3 regions of the Desertibacillus haloalkaliphilus genome follow, and region 2 is predicted to be linked to each of the others. Evidence: riboswitches for the same ligand, from Rfam matches in the RefSeq annotation. Region 2 holds a riboswitch; each other region holds the start of a gene.
The links. Region 2 has a riboswitch for lysine ahead of dapA (4-hydroxy-tetrahydrodipicolinate synthase). Riboswitches for the same ligand answer to the same signal wherever they lie in the genome.
Positions count from the first base shown of each region.

Region 1: another riboswitch for lysine. It lies ahead of KH400_RS08185 (Na+/H+ antiporter NhaC family protein); the one in region 2 lies ahead of dapA (4-hydroxy-tetrahydrodipicolinate synthase).
Region 3: another riboswitch for lysine. It lies ahead of KH400_RS00700 (aspartate kinase); the one in region 2 lies ahead of dapA (4-hydroxy-tetrahydrodipicolinate synthase).

Region 1 is NZ_JAHPIV010000006.1:86,698-97,719, forward strand. Features, by position in the region: gene lipA (lipoyl synthase) at 1-884, opposite strand, end outside; gene KH400_RS08160 (M23 family metallopeptidase) at 1,108-2,103, shown strand; gene wrbA (NAD(P)H:quinone oxidoreductase) at 2,681-3,340, opposite strand; gene KH400_RS08170 (MarR family winged helix-turn-helix transcriptional regulator) at 3,539-3,991, opposite strand; gene KH400_RS08175 (methionine/alanine import family NSS transporter small subunit) at 4,295-4,411, opposite strand; gene KH400_RS08180 (sodium-dependent transporter) at 4,411-5,931, opposite strand; gene KH400_RS08185 (Na+/H+ antiporter NhaC family protein) at 6,273-7,826, opposite strand; lysine riboswitch at 8,301-8,480, opposite strand; gene yunB (sporulation protein YunB) at 8,552-9,352, opposite strand; gene KH400_RS08195 (dihydrofolate reductase) at 9,423-9,914, opposite strand; gene KH400_RS08200 (thymidylate synthase) at 9,936-10,892, opposite strand.
Region 2 is NZ_JAHPIV010000009.1:180,367-191,388, reverse strand. Features, by position in the region: gene KH400_RS12085 (YhcN/YlaJ family sporulation lipoprotein) at 6-737, opposite strand; gene KH400_RS12080 (heavy-metal-associated domain-containing protein) at 937-1,143, shown strand; lysine riboswitch at 1,518-1,701, shown strand; gene dapA (4-hydroxy-tetrahydrodipicolinate synthase) at 1,865-2,752, shown strand; tRNA gene KH400_RS12070 (tRNA-Gln) at 2,887-2,961, shown strand; tRNA gene KH400_RS12065 (tRNA-Gln) at 3,012-3,086, shown strand; tRNA gene KH400_RS12060 (tRNA-Gln) at 3,137-3,211, shown strand; gene bluB (5,6-dimethylbenzimidazole synthase) at 3,342-3,992, shown strand; gene yidD (membrane protein insertion efficiency factor YidD) at 4,136-4,375, shown strand; gene KH400_RS12045 (DMT family transporter) at 4,419-5,357, opposite strand; gene KH400_RS12040 (hypothetical protein) at 5,561-6,949, opposite strand; gene KH400_RS25305 (hypothetical protein) at 7,017-7,139, opposite strand; gene KH400_RS12035 (M24 family metallopeptidase) at 7,139-8,362, opposite strand; gene KH400_RS12030 (aldehyde dehydrogenase family protein) at 8,471-9,916, opposite strand; gene KH400_RS12025 (homoserine dehydrogenase) at 9,958-10,989, opposite strand; gene KH400_RS12020 (M20 metallopeptidase family protein) at 11,012-11,022, opposite strand, start outside.
Region 3 is NZ_JAHPIV010000001.1:147,033-158,054, forward strand. Features, by position in the region: gene KH400_RS00690 (TrkH family potassium uptake protein) at 209-1,558, opposite strand; gene KH400_RS00695 (YslB family protein) at 1,673-2,095, shown strand; gene KH400_RS00700 (aspartate kinase) at 2,214-3,443, opposite strand; lysine riboswitch at 3,789-3,975, opposite strand; gene uvrC (excinuclease ABC subunit UvrC) at 4,070-5,842, opposite strand; gene trxA (thioredoxin) at 6,056-6,370, opposite strand; gene KH400_RS00715 (electron transfer flavoprotein subunit alpha/FixB family protein) at 6,579-7,556, opposite strand; gene KH400_RS00720 (electron transfer flavoprotein subunit beta/FixA family protein) at 7,572-8,342, opposite strand; gene KH400_RS00725 (enoyl-CoA hydratase) at 8,375-9,148, opposite strand; gene fadR (fatty acid metabolism transcriptional regulator FadR) at 9,201-9,791, opposite strand; gene KH400_RS00735 (long-chain-fatty-acid--CoA ligase) at 10,211-11,022, opposite strand, start outside.

The sequences.
Region 1 (11,022 bases), on a different contig from region 2:
GCTTCGCGTACTTGTGCTTCGTTTACTTGCTCGTCGGCGTGGTAAGACGAGCGCACGAGTGGTCCAGCTTCACAGTGGCTGAAGCCTTTGCTCATTGCGATTTCTTTTAGCTCGGCAAATTCATCTGGGTGGTAGTATTTTTGAACTTTCAGATGTTTACGTGTTGGTTGTAAGTATTGGCCGATCGTCATAATGTCGACATTGTTGGCGCGAAGGTCATCCATTGTTTCGATGATTTCTTCTTTCGTTTCGCCAAGTCCGATCATTAGGCTTGATTTTGTTGGGATGTCCGGCTGCATTTCTTTTGCGCGACGTAAGAACTCTAATGAGCGTTCATAAGTTGCACGAGCACGGACTCTTGGTGTTAGTCGTTTTACCGTTTCAATGTTGTGGTTTAGGATGTTTGGTTTTGCGTCCATTAGTGTTTTTAAATTATCATAGACGCCCATCATGTCTGATGGTAGGACTTCGATTGAGCACAACGGCATACGTCTGCGCACAGCGCGAACCGTTTCAGCGAAAACCTCTGCCCCACCGTCTTTGAGATCGTCACGAGCAACGGCTGTAATAACGGCGTGCTTTAAGCCCATCGTTTCAACCGAATCAGCAACGCGTTCTGGCTCTTGTAAGTCAAGTTCAGTTGGAAGGCCTGTTTTAACCGCACAGAAGCGGCATGCACGTGTACACGTTCCACCTAAGATCATGAATGTAGCGGTTTTACGTTCTGCCCAGCATTCATGGATGTTCGGACATTTTGCTTCTTCGCATACCGTATGTAGGTTGTTTTCGCGCATCATTTTTTTCAAGCCTGTATAGCTCTCATTAGTATTGAGTTTAATTTTTAACCAGTCCGGCTTACGGATGTATTCTTCTTTTTTTGCCATTCAAATCCACACTCCAGTTAAAATTTACCTTCTATTTATACAGCTACAGGATCGTCTGCTATCCTTTGGTATTATACTCGTTTGAGCGTATCTTTAATGTAACATGTTTCACATTCCATCACAAAATTTTGACCTCGGCAATTGCCAGTATTTAACGATGATGTTTTCTCTTGATTGCAACAAACTATAGCTATGAGTAGGCTAGAAAGGAGCATATCATGTCATGAGAAAAATCGCAATAATGTTCATGATCCTCACATTACTCTTACCGATCGTTCCATCTGTGTCTGCTGAATCCATCGAAGATATGAGTAATGAAGAGATCATTGAGAAGCGAATGGATTTATACCAAAAGACCGAAGCACTTACGAACATCCCGTGGTACTTCATTGCTGCGGTTGACTACTATGAACGCGGACTTCGCAAAGCCCTGCGCGACCGCCCGAAATCCGATGGCGTGATCAACATCTTTTTCTCGCCTCGCCAATGGGTCGGTCCACTCAACCCTGACCTAGAGGACGAGAATCCGCTATCGATTAGTATGTTTGGCGGTTGGGGAAAGGACGGAAATGGTGATGGCATTGTTAGTCGCACGGACGACGAAGATGTCTTATATTCATTTGCTAATTACTTAGAAACCTATGGTTATGATGAAGAAAATATTCGTATCGCTCTTTGGGATTATTACCAACGTGAACAAACGGTGAATATCATTACGGGACATGCTCGAGTCTTTAAAAAATTTGATACGGTTGACCTGAGAAACACCAGCTTCCCAGTCCCATTACGCTATAATTATAGCTACAAAAACACGTGGGGCGATCGCCGCGGTTGGGGTGGCCGTCGCATCCATGAAGGTACCGATATTTTTGCGAACCATAATGTCCCAGTACGCGCGACTGCGTACGGTGTTGTTGAGATCAAAGGCTGGAACCGTTATGGCGGCTGGCGCGTCGGTATTCGTGACATCGATAATGTCTACCATTATTTCGCGCACTTAAGTGGATTTGAGAAAGGCATTGAGGTTGGTACGATTGTTGAACCAGGGGACGTGATCGGCTATGTCGGAAGCTCCGGTTACGGTAAACCTGGTACCCAAGGGAAGTTCCCACCACATCTGCACTACGGCATGTATCGTGACAACGGCATTACCGAGTGGTCATTTGACCCGTATCCATCATTAAAATCTTGGGAAAAGAAAGACCGCGCAAAAAAATGATATATGAACGGAGCACTAGGCCGGGATTTGTTGCCTAGTGCTTTTTTCATTGATTATGAAGGACATTTCCCTTCCAGCTCGGCCTAGTTTTGTCCTTCATCATCCTTATGAAGGACATTTCCACTTCCGCTCAGCCCATTTTTGTCCTTCATCGCCTTCATGAAGGACATTTCCCAGCCAACTCGGCTCTCTTTTGTCCTTCATCACCTCCATGAAGGACATTTCCCAGCCAACTCGGCACGCTTTTGTCCTTCATCACCCTTATGAAGGACATTTCCACTTCCGCTCGGCCTAGTTTTGTCCTTCATCGCCTTCATGAAGGACATTTCTCTCCCAACTCTGCACTCTTTTGTCCTTCATCACCTCCATGAAGGACATTTCCCAGCCAGCTCGGCTCTCTTTTGTCCTTCATCACCTCCATGAAAGACATTTCCCTTCCAGCTTGGCTCTCTTTTGTCCTTCATCGGCTACAGTCTCTGTATCAAAGAAAAAAATGACTACTAATTGAGATACAATTAGTAGTCATTTTTATTATTTACGAGTTATCGGAGCCCATTACAAGAAGGAGGCTCGCTCTTTATTGATTTCCTTTTTTGATCCATTCAGCGACTTGGACTGTACGTTTTGCTTGGTATTTAGCAGCGTCTTGTACGTCTTCTTGCATGTTGCCGTCTTGGTCGACTGTGACACTTACACCGTATGGGTTACCGCCTGATGCAAATTGTACTGGGTCTGTGTAGCCTGGTGACGCAACAATCGCCCCCCAGTGGTGCATTGTTGTATATAATGAAAGGATCGTTGCTTCTTGACCACCATGCGCATTGTTGGCTGATGTCATTGCACTTACCGCTTTATTGGCTAACTTGCCGTTAAACCAGAGACCGCCTGTTGTGTCTAAGAATTGCTTCATTTGTGCAGGTAGGTTACCGAAGCGTGTTGGCATGCTGAAGATGATTGCATCTGCCCACTCAAGATCGTCAAGGCTAACTTCAGGTACATCCTTTGTTTCATCAAGGTGAGCTTTCCACGCTGGATTTGATTCAATCGCTTCTTTTGGTGCAAGCTCAGGCACTTTTAAGACTTTGACTTCTGCCCCAGCAGCTTCTGCTCCCTCTTTGGCCCACTGTGCCATTTTGTAGTTTGTACCTGTTGAACTGTAATAGATCACTGCTAATTTAACGTTTGCCATTTCGATCGTCTCCTTTTTGTTTCCAAATAAATTTTGTAAAAACCCCATTATTTATTTCTCCCCTTTTCCACAGTAGCTGTTATTCCCTAAATCTGTAATGGATAACCCTCAATTTTGAATATCTCCAATTCGAGATATATTCTCAAAAAAATATCTTATTCCTTTTTGTTGTGTTTCTCTGTTATTTCTCTATTTTGAATAATATCATATCGAACATTTCGAATTCAAGATATTTACTAAAAAAAATTAGAGATCTTTTGCGTGATACCCTAATTTTTTCAATTGTTCGATCATCACTTCTTTTTCTTCTGTTTGTAAACCGCCAAAGATGTCAGCAATCGCTTCACGGTGACTTGGAAAAATGTTATCCATAAGTTCCGTCCCCGCCTCAGTAATTGTTGCATACGTAATGCGTCGGTCTTTTGGACATGGCTTTCTCGTTAAAAATTCTTTCTTTTCAAGCTTGTCAACGACATACGTAATGCTGCTGCTGGCGATTAACACTTTCTCACCAATTTTTTGGATCGGCTGTTCACCTTTATTATAGATGAGTTCAAGCACGGCAAACTCAGTTGGATTGAGTCCATGCGTTTTAATATCCTCTTCGACACGCTTGCGAATCGTTTGAAACGAGCGTGAGAGAACAACAAATAATTTTAACGCTAACTCCTCTTCTGTCTGTTTGTGGTTATCCATCATGATCATCCTTTTATATTATCTCGAATTCGAGATAAGTATACAATAGTGTATGGTTTTCTGTCAAGAAGGTGTGTGCACTAAACTGGAATAGTAAAATTTTAAGCAAAATAATAATTCTAGCGAAGACGCTTTTTTTATCAAAAATCTAGTCAGGAACTTAACACAAACTGCTCATGATGTAGCGTTTAAGAATTCTATACTTTTGGGCTCTACATCAAATGGGGAGGCCCCCTGCCTTATCTCATCCACACTTTGAAAAGTAAAGCACGCCAACTACAATCAGTCTGGCGTGCTTCGTCGTTACTAATTATTTGCTTTCTTTGCTCGGGCAACTTTAACTGCGTTGCGGATGCTTAACGCTAAACCGCCCCAGATAATTGCCATACCGATCAGCATCATTGTGATTGCGCCGCCACTCATTACTGACCATCTCCCTTCGCATCTGAATGATCTGGAACTTCTAAGTCTCTGCTCTTCCATTTAAATGCCGCTAAGATGAAACCGATAATGATGACACCTACTGCAACGAGCCAACCAAACGGAATGATGAATGATGTCGGATAACCTTCGTAGTTTGATTGTAAGTTCGTTACTAGGTTTTGAATGAACATATAACCAAGGACGATCGGTGTAATCACGCCTAGGCAGATTTTCCACCATAAACCTGTACGGAAGTCACTAATGTTGTTGTGGTGTTTTTGCAATGTTGATAAGTGACGTAAGAACCATGCAACGGCCACAACTGAAATCAGACCTGCAAGTGCGACACCAAATTCGTTAATAAAGTAGTCAACCGCATCTAGGAAGTATAGACCACCTTGTGTCGCATATAAAATCGAAACAAGTGCTGATAAACCTCCACCGAATAGAACGGCTTTTTGACGTGTAATTTTGAACTTATCTTGTAAGGCTGATACATAAGTTTCTGTAATAGAAATCAGTGATGATAGACCAGCTAACACGAGTGAGCCGAAGAATAAGACCCCGAACAAGCCATTCATGCCTGGGAATGAGTTAATAATCGCTGGGAAGACAACGAAGGCGAGACCTACACCTGCTGTTGCTACTTCATCAACGCCAACACCAGCAGCTGTTGCCATGAAACCTAGTGCAGCGAAAACCCCTATACCTGCTAAAAGCTCAAAACTTGAGTTACTGAAACCTGCGATAAATGCGTTGTTGTTAATATCTGACTTCTTTGATAAATAACTTGAGTACGTAATCATAATCGCAAAGCCGACTGATAAACTAAAGAAGATCTGTCCGTACGCTGCAACCCATACGCCTGGGTTCATGATTTCACTCCAGTTCGGCTCAAAGAATGAATTCAAACCGAGTGCTGCGCCTTCTAACGTAAGTGCGCGAATAACTAGAAGTAAAAACATCACGAGAAGCGTTGGAATGAAGATTCTGTTTGCCAATTCAATCCCGCGCTTAACCCCTTTAAAGAGGACACCTAGTGCAATCACCCAAACAAGAATTAATGGAATGAATGCCGATGGAACGAGTCCACCCACATCACCAGGAGTGTCTGCTAACTGCAAATAATTACTAAATAAAAATCCTTCCGTATCCGTTCCCCAGCTCTGGTTCACGGCGAAGACTGTGTAGGCCATCGCCCACGCGATGATCACGGCATAGTAGGTGGAGATTACAAATGAGATCCCGACCTGCCACCAACCGATCCATTCTGCTTTCTTGTTGATTCGTGCAAATGTTAATGGTGCGGAGCCACGGTACCTTTGACCCATCGTAAATTCCATAATAAGTAGCGGAATCCCCGCTGTTAAGAGTGCAAATAGATAAGGAATAAAAAATGCTCCTCCACCATTCTCATAGGCAACATACGGGAATCGCCAGATGTTACCTAGACCAACAGCTGAACCAACTGCCGCCATAATAAAGCCGGCACGTGTACCCCACTGTTCTCGATTGTTCATGTCCATACCCCTTTCTGTTTTAGCGTTACTCATTTACCAAGAATTCTATTCCACTCGGACGCTAACTATTATTATTCTTGACGATTTTGTCAAAATAGTTTGACATTTTAGAGCGAAGTGAGCAACTATGATTCTATCAAGCGTTAAAGGAAAAAAGAATAAAAGTAAAGGATTAGGCCTTTAAAGCTAAATAACTGATTCGTTATCTCATTATAATAACTAACGTCCCACTTGTCAAAATATTTTTTCAATGATGGCGCTTTCTGTCGAAAAAAGTAGAATGGCTTAAAAGGGGAGCCCCCCTCTTAAGCCATTCTTGGGATTTTTACCTCTATATTTTTTTATGCATTAGCGGCTTTAGCGCCAACTAATCGTTTCAGAACTGCCACAACAATCACAAATAAGATAATCGCTGCCACAAGTCCGATGAGCATACTACCTGTAAAACCTAACACAAGATACGAAACAAATGTAATTCCAGCAACGATCAGTGCATACGGCAACTGCGTAATGACGTGATCGATATGGTGACTTCCTGCCCCTGTTGACGAAAGGATCGTCGTATCTGAAATCGGTGAACAGTGGTCACCAAAGATCGCCCCAGCAAGGACTGCAGCTAGTGCTGGCAGCATCATCTCAACATCAACGACCGCAGCAATTTCACCGGCGATTGGGAGTAACATCGCAAACGTTCCCCAGCTTGTCCCAGTTGAAAAGGCCATAAACCCAGCAAGGATAAAGATCACCGCAGGCAAGAAAGCGATGTTCATATGCTCACTCACAAGCCCTGCTAGATACGTACCCGTACCAAGTCCGTCGATAATTTCAATGATCGTCCATGCGAATAGTAAAATATAAATCGCTGGTAGCATCGATTTAATCCCAGCCCAAAGACCAACACCAATGTCTTGAGCGTTTACTTTGTTTAAAGCTGTTAGTAGAAGCGCAACAATGAGACCGATCACACCACCGTATAATAACGCTGTCGCTACATCGGTATTTTCAAAGATAGAAAGAAGTGTCGCTTCTTCCCCAGACGCTTGGATTCCCGTATGAATCATAAAGTAAACCGTACCAACGATAAGCGCAAGGATCGGTAACACAAGATCACGAACTTTGCCGTGCTTGTTTTCTGAAATGGTATCTTGTTCACCAGGAATGGCGCCTTTGTTCGGATCAACCACTTCACCTGTCTTCATTGCACGCTCTTCATGCGTCTTCATCGCCCCGAGGTCAAGCTTAAAGACGGCTACCGCAACAACTAGTAGTAAAGCAATGATCGCATAAAAGTTCATCGGCACCATGAAAAGGAACGCTTGTAGTGGTTCATATTGCGTCACCCCATGTGTCACTAAAATTCCGCCGATGATCGTGATAATGTAGGCACCCCAACTTGATAATGGTGCGATTACACACATCGGAGCAGCCGTTGAATCGACTAAATAAGCGAGCTTCGAACGAGAAATTTTATGACGGTCCGTTAGCGGTCGACTAACGTTTCCGACCGTTAAACTATTAAAGTAATCATCAATAAAAATTAAGATTCCAAGTAAAACCGTAACGAGCTGCGCGCCGACACGTGTCTTCACACGGCGAATCGCCCAGTCACCAAACGCACGGCTTCCTCCTGATAGTGCAATTAGTGAAGCCATCATTCCTAGTAATAGTAAAAAGAATAAAATATATAATTCCCACGTATTCAAGGCACCATCGACGACAAAGACGGCTCCAACGATGCTAGCAATTTGGCCGATACTAGCGACAATTGAAAAGTCGTTGATCATCAGTGCACCAACGATAATCCCAACCCCAAGCGATAACAGCACGCGACGAGTAAAAATAACCATCACTAGCGCTAACACCGGTGGGAGTAACGATAAAATTGAGTTTTCCATGATGTAAAGTTCCTCCTAAAATTTTTTGCATGATCTAGCTGTATAAAATGTTCACTCGCCGACCTTAGATTGGTGAGCGAAGAACGGATTGGGAGCACATGTGTTTTTGGCGGGGAGTCCAGCTGTAGGGCGCGGTGGGCGATGGGTGGACGCTCAGTACCTTATTTGTGACAAATCACCAGGTTTTAGAGCTCTTTCGGACCCTCAGTCCGCTATCGATACCAAACCGACCTTTTTTACCTCGGTTTATGGCAAATAACGGCTTCTCGGTCCGGTTACTTCCCCAATTAGGCTCTTTTTTCACAAATAGCGGATACTCAGTCCGAAGCGTCTCGCCCGCTTGCTACCGGCGAATCCTCAGCCCGCTCACGCCTGCACTACCCCAGTACAGACCTTTCCCCAAAAAAGAAAAAAAGGCAATGACAGGGCGCTCCCTGTCATTACCTTATAACCGTAAACGACAAAGCCCCATCATGTCTGAGTAGTTCTCCACGATCATCTCTAACCGTGACAGTGCTGCACTTCTTAAGTACAACCCCAGCAATGCTCACCTGACGGAGTTCACATCGCTTCGGCAACCTCCCCTTTTTGCAATTCTCATCGTTCGTCACACTCGAATTACATACTTATGAAGGCCGCGCCTCTACCTCATTTTTACAATGAGGCTACTGCATTCAATTTTTTCGCAAGACTCATTATAACAAGGCTATCTGCGCGTGGCAATGTTAATTTATCCCTGCATCAATCTCCTCTTCATCTGGCGGGATAATCGCCGGTGCTGGCGCATTACTGTCACCACCATGGTTATAGAAGTAAGGGACTTCTCCAGGTACGAATATCATGCCAATTGGGATCGTCGTGCCAACCGTTTGTTCTTCAGTTGCAAACGGAATAACGACTTGCACGTCAACTTCAATGTCCATCGCGACACTAATGTACGTATTGTTGATTCCCGATGGCTCGATCGTTTCATTCAACTGCGCTTTTACATCACCAATTGCTGTGAACTTGACGGGAACTTGAGGCCCTAAGTGAGCAAGTAACGCATTATTTGTTGCTTGCCCTAATGGAATCGTATGAATAATGCCATTATCAGAAAAGGTTTGTTCATTAAAATCAACCTCAACCCCCTCGGGGACGCTAAGGCTTTCAATTTGGCCTTGCTCCACCATCTTCAAGTACTTTTGCACACGAATAATCGCTTCCGAAACGACACGATTATAAATTTGTGCATCAAAACCAACCGATGTGATGTTGTCATTATTGTCTTTTTCAATGTTAATCAAGTCTTCCATCCCCGTATTATCGACGATTTTCTTTGAAATCGCATCATTGATCGCCTGGGTTGCAATTTTCTGTGTCTCTGTTTGCGCAATCTCGATCAACGTTGGGCGAATTCCTTTTTCAACTAACCAAAGTCCTTGTACGGTCATCGCAACAAAAATAACAAATGATAATAAAAAGACGTAACGAAAAGGCAGCGGACCTTTCCGTTTACGGGGCCGATGTATTTTAAATTTTGCCAACGCCACCCCCCCTTTGCACTAATATATATGCAAAGAGGGGGCTCGGGTTAACCACTATTTCGGACAAAATTTACGCTTGTTTAGCTTTTCGCTCATAGACAAGGAAACGGTGCTTGTGACGGTTCTTCTCATCTGTCGTGCCACGCTCCTCAGAGGTCAACTCCCACTCATCCTCTTTAATCTCAGGGAAATACGTGTCACCTTCAAATTCTTCTTCAATCAACGTTATGTAGAGGCGGTCTGCAATCGGAAGTGTCTCTTTAAAAATTTCCGCACCGCCAATGACAAACACCTCTGTGTCATCATCAAAACGTTCAATCTCAGCAACGGAGTTCACAACCGTACAGCCTTCAGCTTGATAATCTTCATTTCGAGTAATAATGATGTTTTCTCGCCCTGGTAATGGGCGTCCGATTGATTCGTGCGTTTTTCTGCCCATCACGATTGGCTTGCCCATCGTTACTTTTTTAAAATAAGCGAGGTCAGCTGGCAAGCGCCACGGTAAATCATTGTCTTTTCCAATCAGGCGATTCTGGTCCATCGCCACCATAAATGAAATCATGTATGATAACCTCCTTTTCCTCTAGACTGCTACTGGTGCCTTAATCGCTGGGTGCGGATCGTAGCCACTTAACGTAATATCCTCTAGGTCAAAATCAAACACAGATGTAACGCCCTTGTTTAGCGTCAACGTCGGTAATGGACGTGGATCACGCGCGAGCTGTGTTCTAACTTGCTCGAAGTGATTTGAATAAATGTGCGCGTCACCGAGCGTATGAATAAATTCACCAACACCTAGCCCACATTCATGAGCGATTAAGTGTGTTAGCAGCGCATAACTCGCAATGTTAAATGGTACACCGAGGAACATATCCGCACTGCGCTGGTATAACTGACAGCTCAACTTGCCATCTGCGACATAAAATTGAAAGAGTGTGTGACACGGCGGTAACGCCATAGATGGCACATCTTCTGGATTCCATGCTGAGACAATCAAACGGCGTGAGTTTGGATTGTTCTTGATCATATCGATCACATCTTTGAGCTGATCAATCGTTTCACCATTCGTCGTTTTCCATTCCCGCCATTGCTTGCCGTAAATATTACCAAGATCGCCATACTTACTTGCGAAGGCATCATCGGTTAAAATTCGCTCTTTAAAACTTTCCATTTCTTGTTCATAGAGCGCCTTAAATTCATCATCTGTTTGACTGCGTAAGCCAAAATCAGTCATATCCGGCCCAGTGTATTCATCACTAGTAACCCACTTCTCAAACGCCCATTCATTCCAAATGTTATTGTTATGCTGTAATAGATAACGAATATTCGTGTCACCTTTCATAAACCATAGCAATTCGCTCGCAATTAGTTTAAAAGGAACTCGTTTTGTCGTTAACAGTGGAAAGCCTTCATTTAAATCAAATCGCATCTGCTTGCCAAATAAAGAAGTCGTCCCTGTTCCGGTACGATCACCTTTTGTTTCACCCGTCTCTAAAATCTCTTTGCACAATTCTAAATAAGCTTGTTCATTTTGACTCATCGCGTTATTAACTCCTCCATCTTGCCGGCTTCTCAGTTAGGTTCTCCTAACAGCGTCGTTTTCATTTTATCACAGCTTCGTACTCACCTATAGGTTTTGTCGAGTTTTAGCACACGATTGTGCCATCTCG
Region 2 (11,022 bases):
GACTCTTATTTTTGATTTTGTTCAAATGTTCGATTTAAATTGCGAATAAATTCAGACGACGTCGCACCAAGTTCTTCCAACGGCTGGCCTGACTCGAACCCATTACGAAGAGCACGGATGCGATTCACCGTTTTCCGGTCTGTCGCCACATAAACTTGGTCTGGATTTACAATATCACGAATGGCATCAAATACTTCACTTTCCAGTTTTGACCGCCTTGATTCATTTGATTCTACACCGATCATATAAAGGTCATCATCGGAAATAATATCAACATCTTGAACACTTCTAATCGCTAAAATCCGTTGAGACATTAATGAAACTTTCTCATTCTTACTCAATTGTTCTTGAGTATCTGATTGTTGGGTTTGATTTTCTAACCCAGGGTCACGTAAGGTTTGTTTATCATGTAACGTCCCTGGACGATTACTTAATATTTGTGAAGAATGTTGCTGTCCTCGATCTTTTCGAATATCGATCTGACGCTCGCCAGTCATGTATTGATTCTCTCCTGCAATAGACTGAACGTTTGACGTTAACCCTTTAGGGTCCTGGTCTGGAACCATCATATCCGATAATGGTCCTTCCATCCCACGGACATTGTCTGTACCATACCCGCTAAACCCTTGTGTACGATCAGCATTTGCACCCATCTCCTCGTCTTGTGGAACTACACATCCACCAAGAAAGACAATAAAGGATAGCAATATTAAACATGTTCGTATTTTCGGTTTCATTCTGCCATTCTCCTTTCACTATATAGAGTGACGTTAAGTATCCACCTTTACTCTGTCAGTTGAAGGGAGTTCAAGCATAAATTACATGGAGGATTAACACGTATAGATTCAACACTTGCCTAACATACTACCGATTATAAAAGCGAATCACTGTTAAAATGGAAACTAGATCGCTCCCAATAACACTGAGGTGATTAAAATGAAGCATATTGATCTGCAAGTGGAGAGAATGAGTTGCGGGCATTGCCTCGATACAGTTGAGCATGCATTAGAAAATGTAGAAGGTGTCGTTGATGCGAAAGTACATCCAAATAACAATACCGTCACCGTTACATTTGAAGAATCACAAACAAACGTTACCTATATGAGAGAAGCAGTTGAAGAAGCTGGCTACTGGATTGTTTAACGCCCATGAAATAACAACAACAAATCTAAGATCATACTCTTAAATACAGGAAAAACAAATGTTAGTGTTCATAAAGTTCACGAATTGTCCTAAAATGGTTTAATTACCTTTCATCGTGTGAGACTGACTCCCTCATCTGCTTGAAACATAAATGGTCCATCATCTAGCATTACCGCCTACGACATGGTCATATGGATAATTAAAAAGAAAGCTTAAAAGTCAACGACATTCCATTTGTTAACCAACTCGTTCAAGCCTTGCTACGACTCTAAAAATTTTTATTATGAATTATCCATTTTTCATTGCAAACGATATTGTTATTTGTTAAGGTAGAGTCACAAACGGATAAGCATATTCTTTACTTCAAAAATTGAAGTGAGGGTAGAGGCGCAAAGACCATAATTAGGCAATTGGAGGAGAATGGGATCCTTTGAGAATTGCTGAAAGGGGGATTTGCCGAAGCCAAAAGAATCTCATTTTCTTGAGGCTGGTTCTGTTATTGAACAAATACAGAACTGTCATATAGTCAGGTGAACTATATGGAGGGCTATCTCACGCATAGAACGTTCTAAACGATTCTATTGCAACAATGAGGCTCTCATTGTTGCTTTTTTGCGTAACACCATGTTTTAAAAACAATGGGAAGAGATGTAGCTCTATTCATACAAAGTGGAAACCTTACAAGATTGATCGAAAATAATGAATAGAGGGTGATGAAACAATGAATTTTGGACGTGTATTAACTGCAATGGTAACCCCATTTAATCAAGATGGAGATGTAGATTACAACGCAACTTTACAACTCATTAACCACTTAATTACAAACGGTACGGACGGTATTGTTGTAGCTGGAACAACTGGAGAATCCCCAACACTTACAACAGAGGAAAAAGTGGAATTATTTAACTTTGTTGTTAAAACAGTTAATGGTCGAGTACCTGTTATTGCCGGGACTGGGTCAAACAACACACGCGCTTCTATCAGTTTGACAAAGAAAGCTGAAGAAGCTGGTGTTGATGGGATTATGCTTGTATCCCCTTATTATAATAAGCCTTCACAAGAAGGGATCTATCAACACTTTAAAACAATTGCTGAATCAACATCTCTTCCAGTGATGATTTATAATATTCCTGGGCGTAGTTCTGTTAATATTTCTGTTGAAACAACGATACGTCTTTCACAAATTGAAAATATTGTAGCAACCAAGGAAGCAAGCGGTGATCTAGAAGCCATGGCAAAAATCATTGAAGAAACCGATGATAAATTCAGCCTTTATAGTGGTGATGACAGCTTAACCCTTCCAGTGATGTCAATTGGAGGAACTGGAATCGTTTCTGTTTCGTCTCATGTTATTGGAAACGAAATGCAAGAAATGGTGACAAGCTATTTAAACGGACAACCAGAGCATGCCGCAAAGCTTCATCGAGATTTATTGCCAGTGATGAAAGCCTTATTTGCAGCACCAAGCCCTACACCTGTAAAAGCTGCATTAGAAATGAGAGGCATCAGCGTAGGTTCGGTTCGCCTCCCTCTCGTACCGTTAAGCGAGACAGAACATCGTCAGTTACAAACGGTCATGCAACCAAATATGACGTTTTATGTAAGCTAAACCATACACCAAGATCGCACCTATTTGAACTTTTTATAGATGCGATCTTTTTTTATAAAATCTATTTAAAGAAATGTATAAAATCACCTTGATTGTGCAATCATATGAAATGTAAAGGAACTGATTCAAGGCATTGGGCTATAGCCAAGTGGTAAGGCAGCGGATTTTGATTCCGTTATGCGCTGGTTCGAATCCAGCTAGCCCAGCCATTTCTTTTCTTTCATAACCTACCTTTACATCATTCATCTAATACATATGTTGGGCTATAGCCAAGCGGTAAGGCAGCGGATTTTGATTCCGTCATGCGCTGGTTCGAATCCAGCTAGCCCAGCCATTTCTTTTCTTTCATAACCTACCTTTACATCATTCACCTAATACATATGTTGGGCTATAGCCAAGCGGTAAGGCAGCGGATTTTGATTCCGTTATGCGCTGGTTCGAATCCAGCTAGCCCAGCCACTCTATCTTTTCATATGAACTTAAAATTTCATTAACCATCGTACTTCTAATCGAATAGTCAAATGACTATAGTCAATCTTTTCATTTCCTGCTACCATTAAAGTAAGCTGGACAGAGAGGATTTGATTGTATGTTTAACCAAAATGAAAAAGATGCCATTTATAAAGTAATAGAAAACCGCAGAGATGTGCGAAGCTTCTTATCAAAGCCGATTCCGGAGTCGGTCCTGCAACGTATTCTTGAAGCAGGCCATCACGGTCCATCTGTAGGTTTTATGCAACCATGGAATTTCATCATCATCACGTCTGATAAAATTAAAGAACGGCTCGCTTGGGCTACGGATAAAGAACGACGAGCATTAGCGATTCATTATGAGAATGAACGACAACAAAAATTCCTCAATTTAAAAATTGAAGGGATTAAAGAAGCACCAATCACCATTTGTGTCACTTGTGACCCCACGCGCGGTGGTTCTCATGTACTAGGAAGAAACTCGATTCCAGAAACCGATGTTTTATCAACAGCATGTGCGATTCAAAACATGTGGCTTGCGTCTTGTGCTGAAGGGTTAGCCATGGGCTGGGTCAGTTTCTATAAAAAAAATGACGTCCGTGATATTCTAGATATCCCGCCACACATCGATCCAATCGCATTAATGTCACTTGGTTATACGGACCAATACCCCGATAAACCAATTTTAGAATCATCAGGATGGGAAAAACGACGAGCACTAGAAAACTTAATTTACTATAACCGCTGGGATAACCAAACAAAAGAATAATATACCATGATCAGGCTGTCAAAAAAGTTCGGGTAACCCCTTAGAAGGCAGCCTTATTTATGCTTCAAAACCATGCTAACTACTTAAAAGAGCCCTTATATGGTATATTATCTCTAAGCTTTTAAAAAAGGAGCGGATCACTATTGAAATGGCCGTTTATTGTGCTAATACGATTTTATCAGCGATTTATTTCTCCACTTAAACCACCCACATGCCGCTTCTATCCTAGCTGCTCTCACTATGGTTTAGAAGCATTCAAACGGTTGGGCGCACTGAAAGGTGGATGGTTCACCCTTGTGCGTATACTTAAATGCCACCCCTTCCACCCTGGTGGTTTCGATCCAGTACCCGAACCTAAAAAAAACAAACAAACACGTAACTAAAAAGGGATTCCTCACTCAGAAAACGAGTTGGAATCCCTTTACTTTACATCGATTCGGCCTTTTTACGCTTATTGATCTTTCGAACAAGCTTTTCATCCATATAACCGGTACCCAATAGGACACCAATGACAATGAACAAAAAACCAAAAATATGTGTCATAACAATGGCTTCACCAAGAAAGATAGCTGAACTAATGACACCGAAAAACGGAACAAGGTTGTTAAATATCGCGGTTTGTCCAGCCCCTAACTTATGGATCGCCGAATTATATAACATATGTCCGACAGCCGTCGCCAAAATGGCTGACGTGAAAAATAGCAACCAAATCCACGCGGTCCCTTCACCTAACCCAGACACGCCATGTGGCTCAATGATGAGACTTAAGCCAAATAGTAACAATGAACCAAACACGAGCATGATCCCTGTCATTTGTTTCGAATCGAGCGTTTCTGTAGCTTTTTTAATATAGATAAAACTAATCGCTTGGACGAACATCGCAATAAAAATGTAAAGGTCACCTACATTAACCCCACCAAGGCTATCCGCTCCCTGAAAGATAATCACCGAAACGCCTATGATCCCAAGCAATATACCTAGTAAACGTAATTTTGTTAACTGATCATGTAAGAAAATCATCGCCAACACCGATGTAGTTAATGGTAGTAATGCTAAAATTAAAGATGCATTGGATGCTGTCGTTGCCGTTAAACCTAATGTAAGAAAAAAATGATGCCCAACAACACCAAAGACCATGGCAATGATTGTAAACTTCCATTCTGTTTTCGTTAATGTTCGTAATTGACGCTGAAAGATTAAAATAAACAAAACAATAATACCTGCAGTAAATACTCGCACGGCTGTCATTGTTGTTGGGGGAAGATGGTCTACTAATACTTTTAACATCACAACGTTTACTCCCCACAATACCATAACAAAGAGTAATAAACCGTATGTAAATAGATGTGACACTTGAGTTTTCATACTTTTTACCACCTAACTATTATAGTGCGTGTTCAAAAAAGAGAAGAATAGAACCGGTCGGCTAAAATCGCAACGTCCTGTGCGTCGAAAGTTCGAGGCATGTAGCTAAAAGCCGCAAAGATATGCTGTTCATATGTGAGCAACGCATGAGCAAGCCAACGAGGACATTTGTCAGTCATTTTTACGGACTTTTTGAACATTCTTTATAGTAATCCAAAATGTTGCAACAAGACTAATAATGAAGGCAAGCTTACCAAGAGGACGGCAACAAATCCTAAATTTCGTTGCGAAACCCTCCATGGCGACTGTTGCATTAACCCTGAAGTCATTAATACTGAACCTGAAAATGGAGAAACTTGAGTAGCTAACGTCCAAGCAACGATCAATAACACCGCCATATATTCTGGACTTACGCCAAACAGAGCCGGAGATAATGAGCTTCCAATCCCGATCACGATAATGACTGGGTGAATACCACAAAATGATAGAAAGATTGATAATAAAATGATAAGGATACTCATCACATAAATAGAACCATATGATGCATCATAGATAAGATGAGAAATCACATCCCCTACTTCTGTGTACGATAACGCTAAGCCAAAAAAACCTGCACTAATAAAAATAACGATCTCATTCTTTAAACGGATAAATGCCGTTTTCATTTGTTCAACCACCGCTTGCAGGTAATCAACTAAAGTTCCAATAATTGCCGCCCATAAAACCGGATAAAATAGCGCCAAAACCGAGACAACTGTTAACATATTAACAAGTAACAAGTAATCTAAAATAAATGAAATAATCAGTAGAGTGACTGAAAAACAAAGCAATGAGACGAGCTTTTTGGTAGCCTCACCACGATTTACAGCCCCACCAATGTCATCAGTCTCAACCATCGGATCATCCGCAAAATGTATCTTGTTGAAAAAAAATAGACTTATCATGAGATAACATAAGCCAATCAAAAAGCCAACCCAACCGACATGAAGCCAAGAAACATTAAATAAAACAAGCACTAATCCAACGTTAACAAAATACGGTGACCAGAACATACAAAAGCCAAACGCACGCAACAACACCATTACTAGCTTTTTTCTTCGATAACCAGAAAAACTCTCGACTGCGATGCGATAAACAATCGGCATCGACCCAAGATTAAGTATGGCACCCATGCTCGCTGTTAATAGATAACTTAAACGATACGGATGAGCTTTGTTATGTTGTTCTTGCTCATGAACTTTCTCTTTTAATGCTGTCAGATAACCTCCAATTGAAATGATCACACCGAAAAACGGGACAAGTAAAAACAAGGTTAACAAATTTATATTTTCTCCAAATCCTGAGATAATCGTAAGTGGGGGCACTTGATTAAGAATAAAGATAACGCCAGCGACGACCACTAACAGAACAGCCACGACTTGATTCAACCGACGTACAGAGAATATAGCAAACAAGAGAACGATCCCCGCTAATGAGCTATAAAGAATTTCAAGCCAAGCCGTTGGGAAAAACAGATCTACTAAATACAAGATCGTAATGAGAACACTTATAAAACCTAGACTAGACTGTATGACTTGTTTATTCACAGTCATCAACTCTCCTCAATGAATCTCGAATATTACTATCCTATCATGAATCACTAAAAAGTTCATAGGAAATTCACTTTTTCTCTAACACTCCACTGTTGACCCAAAGTGAACGTCTCCCCCCCCCCACTTTTTTACGTACCATTAAAAAAGGATAAACCGCTGACGGCTTACCCTCTTCCACTTTATTTTTCATTAAAAATCTTCTTTTATTAAGCAATTTCCTTCGATATACAAGTCTGTTGTTGGATTTTTTTTATACAATTCACGCGGGAAATTTGTTAATAATTCGCAGCCATTTTCGGTAATACGAATGGACTCGGTAATTTCAACTCCATAATCTTCATACCAAATTCCCGGCATGAGGTGGAACGTCATGTTTGGTTCGAGAACTGTACGATCACCTTTTCGAAAACTTACGGTATGCTCTCCCCAATCAGGTGGAAAACTTAATCCAATGGAGTACCCTAACCTTGAGTCCTTATAGTACCCTCTTTTCGCAATCGTCTTTCGCCAAACGGCCTCAACTTCCTCAGCCATCATTCCTGGTTTAATAGCTGCTAAGGTTTCATTTATTCCTTCTAAGACAACTTCGGAGAGATCAGAAACTTGCTGCGAGGGTGTGCCTAACACCATCGTGCGAGCCATTGGGGTATGATAACGTTTATAACATCCAGCAATTTCAATCGTTAAATTATCTCCATTTTTGTATCGTTTATCGGTCCATGTTAAATGTGGACAAGACGTATTTTTCCCTGTTGGAATCATCGGGACGATCGACGTATAGTCCCCTCCAAAATTGTCTAAACCACTAATTTGCGCATGGTAAATATTTGCGGCAACATCACATTCTCTAACACCTACATCGACGGTTTCATACGCTTTACTCATGGCCTTTTCTACAATGTTAGCCGCACGCCTCATAAAAACGATTTCTTCGTCCGATTTAATCAACCTCACCCAATTAACAAGTGTTGAAGCATTTTTAAATGTTGCGTTCGGAAGTCCTTGTTGCAGTCGTTCATAACATAAACCAGTAAAATAATGAGCATCCATTTCCAACCCAATTTTTCTTGTTGCTTGACCAATCTCCTGTAATATATTTGCGACAAAATCCATTGGGTGTTTAATTGTTGATTGCACATACTCATCTGGGTAAGGAATAATGTGATGATCATCAATCCACGTACTGACCTTCACACTACTCGCATCCATTTCTCTACCAATCCAAATCGGTTGGTCCTCATCAACCATCACGACCATCATTTGGTGTACATAAAATGACCATGCATTATACCCTGTCAGATAATACATATTCGATGGGTTTGATATGAGTAAAACTTCAATTCCCTGTTCGAGCATTTTTTGCTTTGTTTTCGCTAATCGATTCATATATTCCAGGATTGTAAACACTATCATCCACCCCTTTCATACGCTCTTACTATTAAGTTATTCGAGTTACTAGGGATGTGAGCTTGGTCTCTTTCTATTTTTTACAGTTTTGAAAAATTGGGAGTTTTAAAGATATCACTGAGACGAGTTTAGTTTAAAACAAACGACTTTCGGCTCTGTCATTTCTTCAATCGAGTATTTTACCCCTTCACGCCCAAGACCAGATCCTTTAATTCCTCCAAATGGCATCGCATCAATCCGAAAATCACTACTGTCATTAATCATAATACCGCCAACTCCTAATTGTTGAATCGCTGCAAATGCCTGATCAATGGCCGTTGTAAAAATACCTGCTTGCAATCCATAATTGACTTGATTAGATCTTTCAATCGCTTCATTAAGGCTTCTAACAGGATAGAGAAGAACTACAGGACCAAAGATTTCTTCCCTTGCAAGTCTGCACTCTTCAGGCACATTTGTTAGTACCGTGGGCTCATAAAAAGCACCATCTCGTTTGCCACCGGCTACTATGTTTGCCCCATAACGAACAGCCTCTTCTACCCATTGCTCGACTCGAATCGCCTCTTTTTCTGCAATCATCGGACCGACATCTGTATTTTCTGATAATTTATCGCCCACTTTGTATTGTTTTGTTCGTTCAACAAATTGGCCAATAAAATGATCGTAAATACCTTCTTCAATATAGACTCGTTGAACACCGATGCAATTTTGCCCCGCTGCAGAGAACGCTCCAGACACCGTTGCATCAACTGCTTGCTCAAGGTTAGCATCATTTAATATGATCGTCGGTGAATTGGATCCTAGCTCCATCGCAATCTTTTTGATACCAGCTTTTTTCGCAATATCCTCACCCGTTTCAAGCCCTCCAGTAAAGGAAATCATCCGTACATCCTTACTTTCAATTAATGTATCGCCGATTTCACTCCCTTTACCAGTAATCACCGATAACACCTTCTTAGGAAGTCCTGCTTCTACAAAAACTTTCGCTAACTCAATTGCACTTAGCGGCGTGAGTGTTGCTGGCTTTACAATAATCGCATTACCTGATGCAATGGCAGGGCCAACTTTATGAGCCACTAAATTTAAAGGGTCATTAAATGGAGTGATCGCAGCAACGACACCGACCGGAAATCGATAATAATAACCAACACGTTGTTCATTACCAGCGGTTTGGTCAAATGGAATCGTTTCACCGTGGATACGCCTTGCTTCCTCTGCACTCAGTTTTAACGTTTCAGCACAGCGCTTCACTTCTTTTCTCGCTTCACGGATCGTTTTGCTACCTTCGAGCGCGATCGTTCGGGCAAAGGATTCACTTCGATCAAGAATAAGTGAAGCTGCTTTATTTAAAATCCGCATTCGTTCATGAGTTGCTAGATTTGCCGAAATTTCCGCTCCTTGCCTAGCAGATTCAATCGTATACAACATATCTTCTTTACTAGCAGCTGGAACCGTATCAATTAAACGGTTATCTTGCGGGTTACGTACTTCGATTTTATTTTCGCGGCCGATCCATTCACCACCGATTAGCATTTTTTGCCCAACCATTTGCATTTTCATAGACACCTCCACCTTTCTGTTCGTTTTTCAAGCAGTCGGTGTTATCGTTCGAGATTGATAAGGTCTATGAGAAGCGAATACCCTGTTTCAATTATACCAGCTCCAGCACCGGTCAATGTAATTGGGCCCGAAAGGTCACAATCATACGTAATAGCATTCATCGCCCCACTTACACCTGCGAGTGGATCTGTATTTGCTACTTTTTCTGGTCCGACCGAAGCAATGACACGATGATCTTCCTTCTTAATCTTGCCGATGAGCTTCCACTTCCTCTGTTCTCTCCTTGCTTGCTCGATATCTTCAGTTGTCAATTCACGTATGCCGCGACAATAGACATCTTCTTTTTTTAAAGGAACACCCATAACAACATTTGCTAATATGACAACCTTATACATTACATCATATCCATCGACATCACTTTTCGGATCGGCTTCTGCATACCCAAGTCTTTGCGCTTCAAGTAAAGCTTTATCGTAAGACATTCCTTCTTCCATTTTGGTTAAAATATAATTGGTCGTTCCGTTTAATATCCCTCGAATCTCAGTAATTTCATTTCCTGCAAGAGAAACGAGTGGCATACGAATCGCCGGAGTTCCACTCATGACCGTCCCTTCAAAATGAAAGCGTACATTATTTTCTTTTGCTAGTGATGCTAATTCTTGATAAGCAAGGGCAACCGGCCCTTTGTTACTCATCACCACATTTTTTCCGTTTTTAAATGCTGCTTTGCAATGATCTATCGCTGGTTGACCAGTATGAACATCTGTATACGTAATTTCTATAACCGTATCTGCGTTACTATTTTCAATGGTCGTTAGACTGTCCCAGCCTTTAATAAGACCTGGTTGGTCTGGGTAATCTAGTAACGATCCTGTTTTTTCCATAGTTCCCTCAAGTAAATCTAGATCAATGCCATTTGGATGGTGAATACTGCCCTTTTTCAGGTCAGAAATCGATACAATTGAGAAATGATGCCCGAGTTGTTCTTTTAACAAATCATTCTTAGAACGGAGAATTTCAACAAGCCCTTGCCCAACGCCACCATAGCCGATTAATGCGATCTTATGCGTCAACAACATCATCCTCCCTCATGCTTCAAGAGTTCC
Region 3 (11,022 bases), on a different contig from region 2:
TATTTTTGAAACTTTTGTGAAAGTTTCTGTGAATAAAATCCGACAATTTTATTGTACTCTCATCCTCATATATCGTCAAGAAAACGGATACAGGATAAATTCAAAAAATTCTAATCGGTTGCTTACTGCTATGCGATTTAAAAAAATTTATTTTTTTGTCAATTGGGGGCGAAAACTGTAAGACACATCGCCCCCCTTGATACATTTCTTATCCAATAATGATCCGCTCAGTCGGATACTTAAAGTAGCTCTTCTGCTCACGACGTCGAACAGAAAATAGAAAGACAAGTAAACCAATTCGTCCGATAAACATCAGCACCATTAATACGACTTTACTTGGCCAACTTAAGTCCGCTGTAACCCCTGTTGATAAACCACACGTTCCAAAGGCTGAACTCGCCTCAAAAATGATCGCAATCAGTTCAATGTTATTACCACTTTCAAATGCAGCGATTAACATCACAGCAACAAAGAGCATCATTGTGAATACGGATAGAACGATAAATGCTTTCTGCTTATCCTCAGGATGAATTTCTCGTCCAAACACCTTGACATCGCTTTTTCCAAGTGCAAAACTGCGGATTGTCAAGAACATGATCGCGAGCGTCGTTGTACGAATACCACCGCCAACACTAGAAGGACTTGCACCGATAATCATCAGTCCTGAAATAAACAGCAACGTAGCTATACTTAACTCAGATACGTCCATCGTTGCTAACCCACCACTTCTTGAAGTTGCAGAATTAAACAATGAATAAAAAAGCTGTTGATGCCACTCTAGACCGACATAAAAGTGCCCTCGCTCAAGGAGCCAGATGCCAATGACCCCGATTAAAAAAACAACAAAATACGTAATTGTCGTGATTTTCGTAAATAAACTAAATTTAAAATGCGGGTCACGTCTTGAAAAGTATTCCTTGACTTCAACTAATACCGGGAAACCAATCGCACCGGCAAAGATTAATAAAATCGTTACAAGTTGAACGTAGTAATCATTGGCAAACGGAATCAGTGACTCACCAGTTATGTCAAATCCTGCATTCGTAAATGCACTTAACGCCGCAAAAGCTCCTTGGTAGTATGCTTCAAGTGTCGTATCAAAATAACGGAGGTAATACGTGCCTAAAATAAACGCACCGATTATTTCGATGATCAATGCAACGACTAAAATGCCACGCATTAAATTCACTAACCCTGAAAATGTATTTTGGTTGTGATCGACCATGATCAACATCCGCTGCGATAAGACGATTTTCCTACGAAACAACATCCAAACAAAGGTCCCTAATGTCATAATCCCGATACCACCGAGTTGAACCGCAAGGGCCAAAAAGACAATACCGGTAAAGCTGTACGTCTCTGATACATTTACGACCGTTAAACCAGTTACACTGACCGCACTTACTGACGTAAACAATGCTTCTGAAAACGACAACTGGACACCCTCTTGATGGGATATTGGTAAATAAAGCAAAATACTAAAAAGAATCATCGCAGCAATATACGAGATCATAATAATTCTAAAGGGAGTTAACAGATGTTTAAATGCAAGCTTCATTTTATGTACCTCCACTCTCATTCGGGCTATAGTATATCACTTCTCAACACTCGAAGCTATAGAGAAAAGAAGGAGGTCGTTATATAATAGAATGGACAGAGAGGAGTATACATAATGAGTAAACACACCCCCCTAGACAAAAACGTTAAACGAGAAGCTTCAAGCTTTGGCTACCAACTCTTGCGAGCAGATGTATTAGCCAACCTACTTGGAAAAGAACAAGAACAAATCCTTTATTGGGCTGGTAAATCACTAGCTCGAAAATATAAGCTTTCATCCATTGATGAGGTTATTGTTTTTTTTAACCAGGCTGATTGGGGAACGCTAGCAGTCATCAAAGAAAAGAAAACGGAAATGATGTTTCAATTAACGGATCACCTCTATGATGAAAGCCACCCATATTCTGTCCAGTTAGAAGCTGGATTTCTCGCTGAGCAAATTCAACAGATCAAATCACGTATTGCTGAAACGACGGTCAAACAAAAGAAAGCTACATTTGTATTTACCGTCCAATGGGATCATAAAGATGAGGTTTAAATCATCCCGAACTGAACGTATATTATTCTGTCTGATCGAGCTTTGAAGCAATAAAGCTACATGTCTTACGATGAATTCTTATCTTTCATCGTAAGACATAGCATACGAATCTATAGTCCTATATGCTCAGCACTTCTTCAGCTAGTTGAAATTCCTCATGTAGTGCTTCAACAGCCTTAACCATGACAGCTTCTTCAATGACTGTTGACACTTTAATCTCAGATGTACTAACCATTTTTACTTTCACATCTTCTTTTGCAAGTAATTGGAACATTCTTGCCGCCACTCCAGGGTTTGAAACCATGCCAGATCCGACAATCGATACTTTTGCTAAATTCTGTTCGCAATCAACAGCTTCAAAGTGCAAACGATGTTTGTTTTCTTCTAAAACCGCTACTGTTTCTTGACGAATATCATCGCTGATTGAAAATGAGATCGTTGTTGTTTCTTTTCCAGTTTCATTTTGAATAATAATATCTACATTAATTCCATGTTCCGAGAGAATCGTAAATAAGCTTGGTAACGTAGCCAGGTCATTAGGCAACCCAGACACTGTTACTTTTGTGACATCACTTTCAAATGCAATCCCTCGTACAACCAAATCTTTTTCCATTGACACTTCCTCCTCAATTACTGTCCCTTCTTCTTCTACCATGCTTGATGCAACCATCAATTTGACTTTATGGTTTTTTGCAAATTCAACGGCACGTGGGTGCAGGACTCCCGCCCCTAAATTAGCCATTTCCAACATTTCATCATAAGAAATTGATGCTAATTTTCTAGCTTTGCTCACATACCTCGGATCAGTGGTATAAACACCCGTCACATCTGTAAAAATATCACAGCGCTCCGCTGACACAGCAGCCGCAAGTGCAACAGCTGTCGTGTCCGATCCACCACGACCAAGTGTTGTGATCTCCTCACCCTCACTTACTCCTTGAAAGCCAGCAACAATCACAATCATTCCATCCTCTAGGTAGCTATTGATTCTCTCAACATCAATGCCGGTAATTCTAGCGTTACCATGTGCTTGTTCGGTCTGAATCCCTGCTTGCCAGCCTGTCAAAGAGACTGCTCGATACCCGCGTTCTTGCAAAGCCATCGTTAATAAGGAGATCGATACTTGTTCACCTGTCGATAGCAACATATCCATCTCACGCTTGCTCGGTTGAGCAGTGACTTCGCCGACTAAGCTGACGAGTTCATCCGTTGTTTTCCCCATCGCCGAAACGACCGTTACAACTTGATTTCCTTGTTCAACCGATGAAATGATTCGATCAGCCACATGTTTGATCCGCTCTGTTGATCCAACTGATGTTCCTCCATATTTTTGTACGACTAATGCCATATTGCTCATCCTCTCCTATGTAAAAAACTTAACTTTAAAGAACTTACCCGCAAACACATATCAAGAAATAACTTCTCTTACTTCAAATAGTTCACTAAATATTCAATCAAGTGAGGCATAAGGAAGCTACTTTCCCTCTATTCCTTCATCGCTAGCGCTCTCCGGGGTTCCCTTTTCCACCCTTGAACCAACTTCTCCTCACCAGTGTATCTCCCGCATACTCCAATCTAAGGCGGTGCGAGTAAGCCTTCTTTACCACAACACCAAAAAAGCAACAGTAGGAACGCCCTCACTGTTGCTTGGTATACAAAAAAGTCGGTATCTCCACACTTCGTCCCCTGCATCTCGTGAGATAGTTCTCCACACAACCTTTGGGTTGGTTGCGTGACAGCCTTGTACCTATTCAATACAAGTCCAGCAAAAAGATTGTTGAGGCTCTTTTCACTTCGGCGAATTCCCCTTTCAGCAATGATCATCGGATCTCAACATCCTCGCTTTGCCTACTAATGGTTTTCGCTCCTCTACCATCACTTCTTCTATGAAGTGTGGCTTTTTTTAATTTTTTTATCAACTTTAATCGTTAGTTGTTATTTTAGCAAAACAACAATTGAAAATCAACGAGAAATTCAACTATTTTTCAAATGGTCAACAAGCGCTTCGGCTACAGGTGCTGGAACATTTAACTGACGGAAATCTTCAACACTTGCTTCCTTCATTTTTTTCAATGAGCCAAAGTGCTTTAACAACCGTTGTTTTCGTTTTTCACCGATGCCAGGCACATCATCTAAAATCGATGAAAACATCGATTTCCCACGTGCTTGTCGATGAAAATTGATCGCAAACCTGTGGACTTCATCCTGTATTCTTTGTAAGAGGTAAAATTCATGACTATCCCGTTTTAATGGGATTACCTCGGGCGGGTCTCCCATCAATAGCTGTGACGTCCGGTGTTTATCATCTTTAGCTAAACCACATACAGGGATCGATAACCCTAGTTCATCTTCAAGCACACTTTGCGCAGCTGAAATTTGTCCTTTACCACCATCGATCACTAACAAATCAGGCAATGGTCCATCTTCCTTTAATAGACGAAGGTAGCGCCGACGAACAACCTCACGCATCGAACCGTAATCATCAGGCCCTTCAATCCCTTTTAACTTATACTTACGGTAATCCTTCTTACTCGGTTTACCATCTAAAAACGTAATCATGGCAGACACAGGATCAGTCCCTTGAATGTTAGAGTTGTCAAATGCCTCGATCCGATACGGTGTACTGATTCCCAGTGCCTCCCCTAAATTTTCAATGGCTTTAATCGTGCGTTCCTCATCCCGTTCAATTAATGAGAACTTTTCCTTTAACGCCATTTCAGCATTTTTGGTCGCAAGGTCCACTAATTCTTTTTTCTTACCACGTTTCGGTTCAAATACTTTTACCTCGAGCAATTGAGCAACAAGCTCTTGATCCGTACCGCTTGGTACGAGGATCTCCTTTGGCTTCATATGTTCCTTTTTTAAATAAAATTGTCCGATATACGTTAAAAAGTCTTCTGAAGCTTCACCGTAAAATGGAAAAATGGATACATCTCGTTCAATCAGTTTTCCTTGGCGAATGAAAAAGACTTGTACACACATCCACCCTTTATCATATGAGTACGCAAAAACATCACGGTCGATCTGGTCAGAGATCGTCATTTTCTGCTTTTCCATGACAGCTTCAATGTGCTTAATCAAGTCACGAAATTCCTTCGCCCGTTCAAAGTCTAATTGTTCAGAAGCGCTATTCATCTTTTCCGTTAATTCTTGCTTCACTTGCTGATGACCATTATTTAAAAAACGAACAATGTCAGCGACAAGTTCTTTATTTTTTTCATCACTTACTTCATACACACATGGAGCTAAACATTGATTGATATGGTAGTATAAGCAAACCCGATCAGGTAATGTCCGACACTTTCTTAGGGGGTAGAGACGATCTAACAATTTTTTTGTTTCATTCGCCGCACTCGCATTCGGAAAAGGACCAAAGTATTTTCCTTGATCCTTTTTTACTTTTCGAGTTGTGATCAAGCGCGGATGTTCTTCCGCGGTAATCTTTAAATACGGATATGATTTATCATCCTTTAACATAACATTGTATTTCGGATCGTATTTTTTAATTAGGTTCATTTCAAGGATAAGCGCTTCGATATTCGAAGAGGTAATTATATATTCAAAATCAGTGATTTCACTCACTAACCGCTGTGTTTTCCCATCATGGGAACCAGTAAAATAAGATCGAACGCGGTTTTTTAAAATTTTTGCTTTTCCGACATAAATGACCGTTCCTTGCCTGTCTTTCATTAAATAACAGCCAGGCTGCTCAGGTAAAACAGCGAGCTTTTCTTTAAGGTTATCCATCCTCCTCACTCCTTGCTACTATTGTTACCAAAAATCACGTTTTTTTCAACCGCTCTCGAGCCGCCTTCTTCTCATTTAGATTTTTTCCAGTATCCTTCACGCAAAGGCCGGACGAGTAAGCTATTACTTTTCCTTGTCTCCTTGCTGCGCACTCTGCACCCCTTCAATTAAAAAAGCCTGATCCGTAATACGAATCAGGCTTTTTATTGGCTCTTATAGGTGCTTATTAAGAAGCTCAGCTAGTGCATCTTTTGGTTGGAAGCCTACCACTTGCTCGACAACTTCACCATCTTTAAAGACCATTAATGTAGGGATACTCATGACTCCATGCTTGCTAGCTGTTTCTTGGTTTTCATCAACATCAAGCTTCGCAATTTTCACTTTATCTCCCATTTCTGCATCTAGCTCTTCAAGAACCGGTGCAATCATTTTACAAGGCCCACACCAAGGTGCCCAAAAGTCAGCTAGGACTACTCCTTCACTTGTTTCGCTTGCAAAATTTTGATCCGTAACGTTTACAATCGCCATGTTCGTAACGTCCTCCTTATTTATCGTGCTAATCACTTATTCAAACAAATTATACCATCCGTCGTACTCACACGCTATAAATATGCTTACAGAATTTATATTACCCAATCGTGTTATGTTTGAAACCACTTTTTCCTGCAAACAATAATAGAAAATAATAAATATACGTGAAAAGCTGCCCTTTGAAGGACAGCTTTTCACGTATGTTTTATGATTCAACTAAAACGTTTTTCAATTCTTCTGTAAGTAATGGAACAACCTCAAATAAGTCAGCAACAATTCCATAGTCTGCGACTTCAAAGATCGGTGCTTCTGGATCTTTATTGATGGCTACAATTACTTTTGAGTTAGACATCCCTGCTAAATGCTGAATCGCACCAGAGATACCAATCGCAAAGTAAAGGTCAGGTGTTACAACTTTCCCTGTTTGACCAATTTGTAAGGAGTAATCACAATATTCAGCATCACACGCTCCACGAGATGCACCAACTGCTGCTCCAAGGACATTCGCAAGCTCATCTAATGACTTAAAGCCTTCTTCACTTTTCACACCGCGTCCACCTGCAACAACAATTTTAGCTTCTGAGAGATCAACCCCGCCAGTTGACTTGCGCACGATATCCTTAATTTGTGTTCGCAAATCAGTTAATTCTACATCAAGCCCAGCTACATTTCCGCTTCGTGACTCATCAACCTCAAGTGGCTCGATGTTGTTTGGACGAATCGTTGCAAAAATAATTCCCTCTTCAATTGCTTTCTTTTCAAAAGCTTTACCTGAATAAATTGGACGCGTGAAAACAACATCACCGCCATCGACTTCAATGGCAACCGCATCAGAAATTAAACCTGAGCCTAATTTTGTCGCGACACGTGGCGAAAGATCTTTTCCTGCCGATGTATGTCCCATCACAATTCCTTCTGGACTCTCCGCATCAACCACTTGTAAGAACGCCTGTAAGTAAGCATCTGTCGTATATTCTTTCAATTCAGGACGTTCTACCGTAACGACACGGTCAGCTCCATACTGAATTAATTTATTACCCAAATCACTTACACTTTCACCAAATAACGCTGCAACAACTTCACCACCGTCGGCAACTTGTTTTCCTGCTGCAATCGCTTCAAATGTTACATTACGTAATTCTCCATCACGAGCTTCACCTAATACAACTACTTTTCTAGACATATTGATTTCCCCCCATTAAAGAACTTTAGCTTCTGATTTTAGTAACGATACTAACTCTTTGACTTGATCTCCAACTTCACCTTCAAGAACTTTCCCCGCTTCTTTAGCAGGTGGTAGGAACACTTCGATAGTTTTTGTTTTTGCTTCTACATCCTCTTCTTCTAAATCTAAATCATCTAAGTCTAATGTATCTAATGGCTTCTTCTTAGCCTTCATGATCCCTGGTAACGATGGATAACGTGGTTCATTTAACCCTTGCTGCGCTGTCACAAGAACCGGAAGAGACACTTCAACAGTTTCTTGGTCCCCTTCAACATCACGCTCGATTGTTGCAGTTTGCCCTTCAATATCTAACTTTGTAATCGTTGTCACTTGTGGAATGTTTAATTCCTCAGCAACACGTGGGCCAACTTGTCCAGATCCACCATCAACGGCGACGTTACCGCCTAAAATGATGTCATAGTCTTGATCTTTTAAATATGTCGCAAGCAATGTAGCCGTCGTAAATTGATCAAGTTCATCAACATCTTCTGTGTCAATTAACACTGCCTTATCTGCACCCATGGCTAATGCTGTACGTAATTCCTTTTCAGCATCCTCTTCACCAACAGTTACGACTGTCACTTCTCCTTCGTGCTCATCACGTAACGTAATTGCTTCCTCAATCGCATACTCATCATATGGGTTAATAATAAATTCTGCGCCCCCATCATCAATTGCTCCATTACTAATTGTAATTTTTTCCTCTGTATCAAATGTACGTTTCATAATTACAAAAATGTTCATCATATTCCCTCCCTAGGTAAAATAAAATCGGTTTATTTATTTTTAAACGCTGGCTTTCGTTTTTCTATAAATGCGTATATCCCTTCTTGGCCATCTTCAGATTCAAACGCTTCCCCAAACAGCTCCGCTTCTTTTGCCACTCCTTTTTCAAAGTTTTGATCTTTGGCATAAGTAAGTAGTTCGAGTGCGAATTTAATCGAGACCGCACTCTTTTGCGCGATTTTCTCCGCTAGTTTCAAGGCTTCCTCGTTGAGCGCTTGCTCAGAATGAATGCAATTAATAAGGCCGAGTGACAATGCTTCCTTGCCTGTGATCGGCTCACTAGTTAAAATCATTTCTGCTGCTTTCGCTGTTCCTACTAAACGTGGAAGGCGTTGACTACCTGCAAATCCAGGAATTAAACCTAATTGTAGCTCCGGTAATCCAAGCTTCACATCTTCCGTTGCTAGTCGAATATGACATGCCATCGCAAGCTCTAATCCTCCGCCTAATGCAGCACCGTGAATCGCGGCAATGACAGGCTTTGAAAACTGCTCAATTCGATCAAATAGTTGCTGCCCCTTTTTAGCAAGCTCAGTGAACTCAGCGCCACTTTTAACAGTAGTAAACTCTTTAATATCTGCTCCAGCCGCAAAAAAACGACCTTCACCATTGAGAACCACTACTTTAATATCCGTGTCCTGCTCAACCTCATCAAGTGCCGCAGATAAATCGTTTAAAACGGCACCCGAAAGCGCATTTGCAGGTGGACGATTCAGTGTAACAATAGCGATATGATTCTCTTTTTTTAGAAGTAGATTCTCCATCACTTTCTCACTCCTCCCAGTCCAAGAATGAAGATCATTCAAGTCTGTCTATCTATTTATCTACTGCAAAACCATTGATTAAAAATTGGTGCACAGGCTTTGCAAGTGATACCAAATCATATTTGCAACCTTTCATCACCCAATTGGTAACCACCTCGTCTAATGTACCAAAGATCATTTGCCGGCTTAGTCGGACATCAAGGTTGCTAGAAAAGAAACCGCTTTCTTTTCCTTCTAATAAAATAGAGTCAATCAAGCGTAAATAATCCTTTAATACGTCATTTATCTTCAGACGTAGTTCGGTGTTCGACTGTCTCAACTCTAGCTGTGTAACGATGGCATATGAATGATTTGCTGCTGCTTGGGTGAAATGCCTTTTTACTAATATATATAATTTCTCTTTAACGTCGTTAACTCCTGCTATTTCTTGTTCAATATCTAGGATAAATTTGCCCATCTTTTCTTTAAATAGAGATACTAAAATATCTTCCTTGTTTTTAAAATATAAATAAATCGTGCCATCAGCAACGCCTGCTTCTTTGGCAATTTTTGATACTTGGGCTTGATGATAGCCTTTTTCAGCAATCACTTTTACGGCTGCTTCTATAATCTGCTCGTATTTCAGTCCTTTTCGTTTGGCCACGTCATTCTTCCTTTCAGTAAGAAAAGCGCAAGGCGACCAACTATCGGCCATAAACACTGGTATACCGGTAGAAGAAACATGAAGCTTCAATTGGCGGACCAAAGTGAGCTCGAGCCGATGACGCCTGGTGCTAAACATTTTTCAAAGTACAATACTTTTACTACTTCATTAATGAATGACTATTCACTCATATTTCATATTGTAATAAAAGGTAAATGATTTGTCAATCCAAACGTCAGTTATTTTGAAATTTTTTGAAAAAGGAGTTTTTTTGAAAATCTAAAAATCTATCTTTATCATATACTAAATTTGTATATGAAACAATTAAAGTTTCTAAAAAAAGTGTAAGCGTTTTACATTATTGATTCCATGACAGTTGCTCTAAAGGCATCATTGAACCTTTAGAGCAACTGTTCATTTTATGTTTTACGTTTGTCCTCTTCCTCTTCTACTAAGACACGCCGCAAAATTTTTCCAACCATTGTTTTTGGTAGCTCGTCACGAAATTCATAGCGTTTTGGGACTTTATACGCAGCAAGATGTTTCCGACAAAAGGCATCAAGCTCTTTTTCAGCTACCTCATGTCCTTCCTTAACGACGATAAACGCTTTGACCGTTTCACCGCGATAGGAATCTGGTACCCCAATGACAGCTGCTTCTTGAATACTTTCATGCTTATAAAGCACTTCCTCAACCTCACGTGGATAGATGTTATATCCACCAGCAATGATCATATCTTTTTTTCGATCAACAATATAAAAGAACCCATCTTTATCCATGTAACCCATATCGCCGGTTAACAACCAATCCCCACGGAACGTTTCTGCCGTTGCTTCTGGGCGTTGCCAATAGCCCTGCATGACTTGTGGGCCGCGAATCATGAGCTCACCAACTTCATTGGGTCCTGCCATTTCGCCAGTTTCAGGTGAAAGAATTGCCGCCTCCGTATCAGGCCATGGGATGCCAATGCTACCTTCTTTTCGTTTTCCCCAAATCGGTGTCGATATTGAAACTGGTGACGTTTCAGTCATACCAAATCCTTCGACGAGGTTACCACCTGTGATTCGTTCGAATGTCTCTTGAACTTCGCGAGGTAACGGAGCAGCACCACTTAAACAAGCTTCGATCGATGAAAGATCGTATTTTTTGACGTTCGGGTCATTAATCAGCGACACGTACATCGTTGGTGCACCTGGAAAAATCGTAACCCGATGCTTTTCAATTGCTTTTA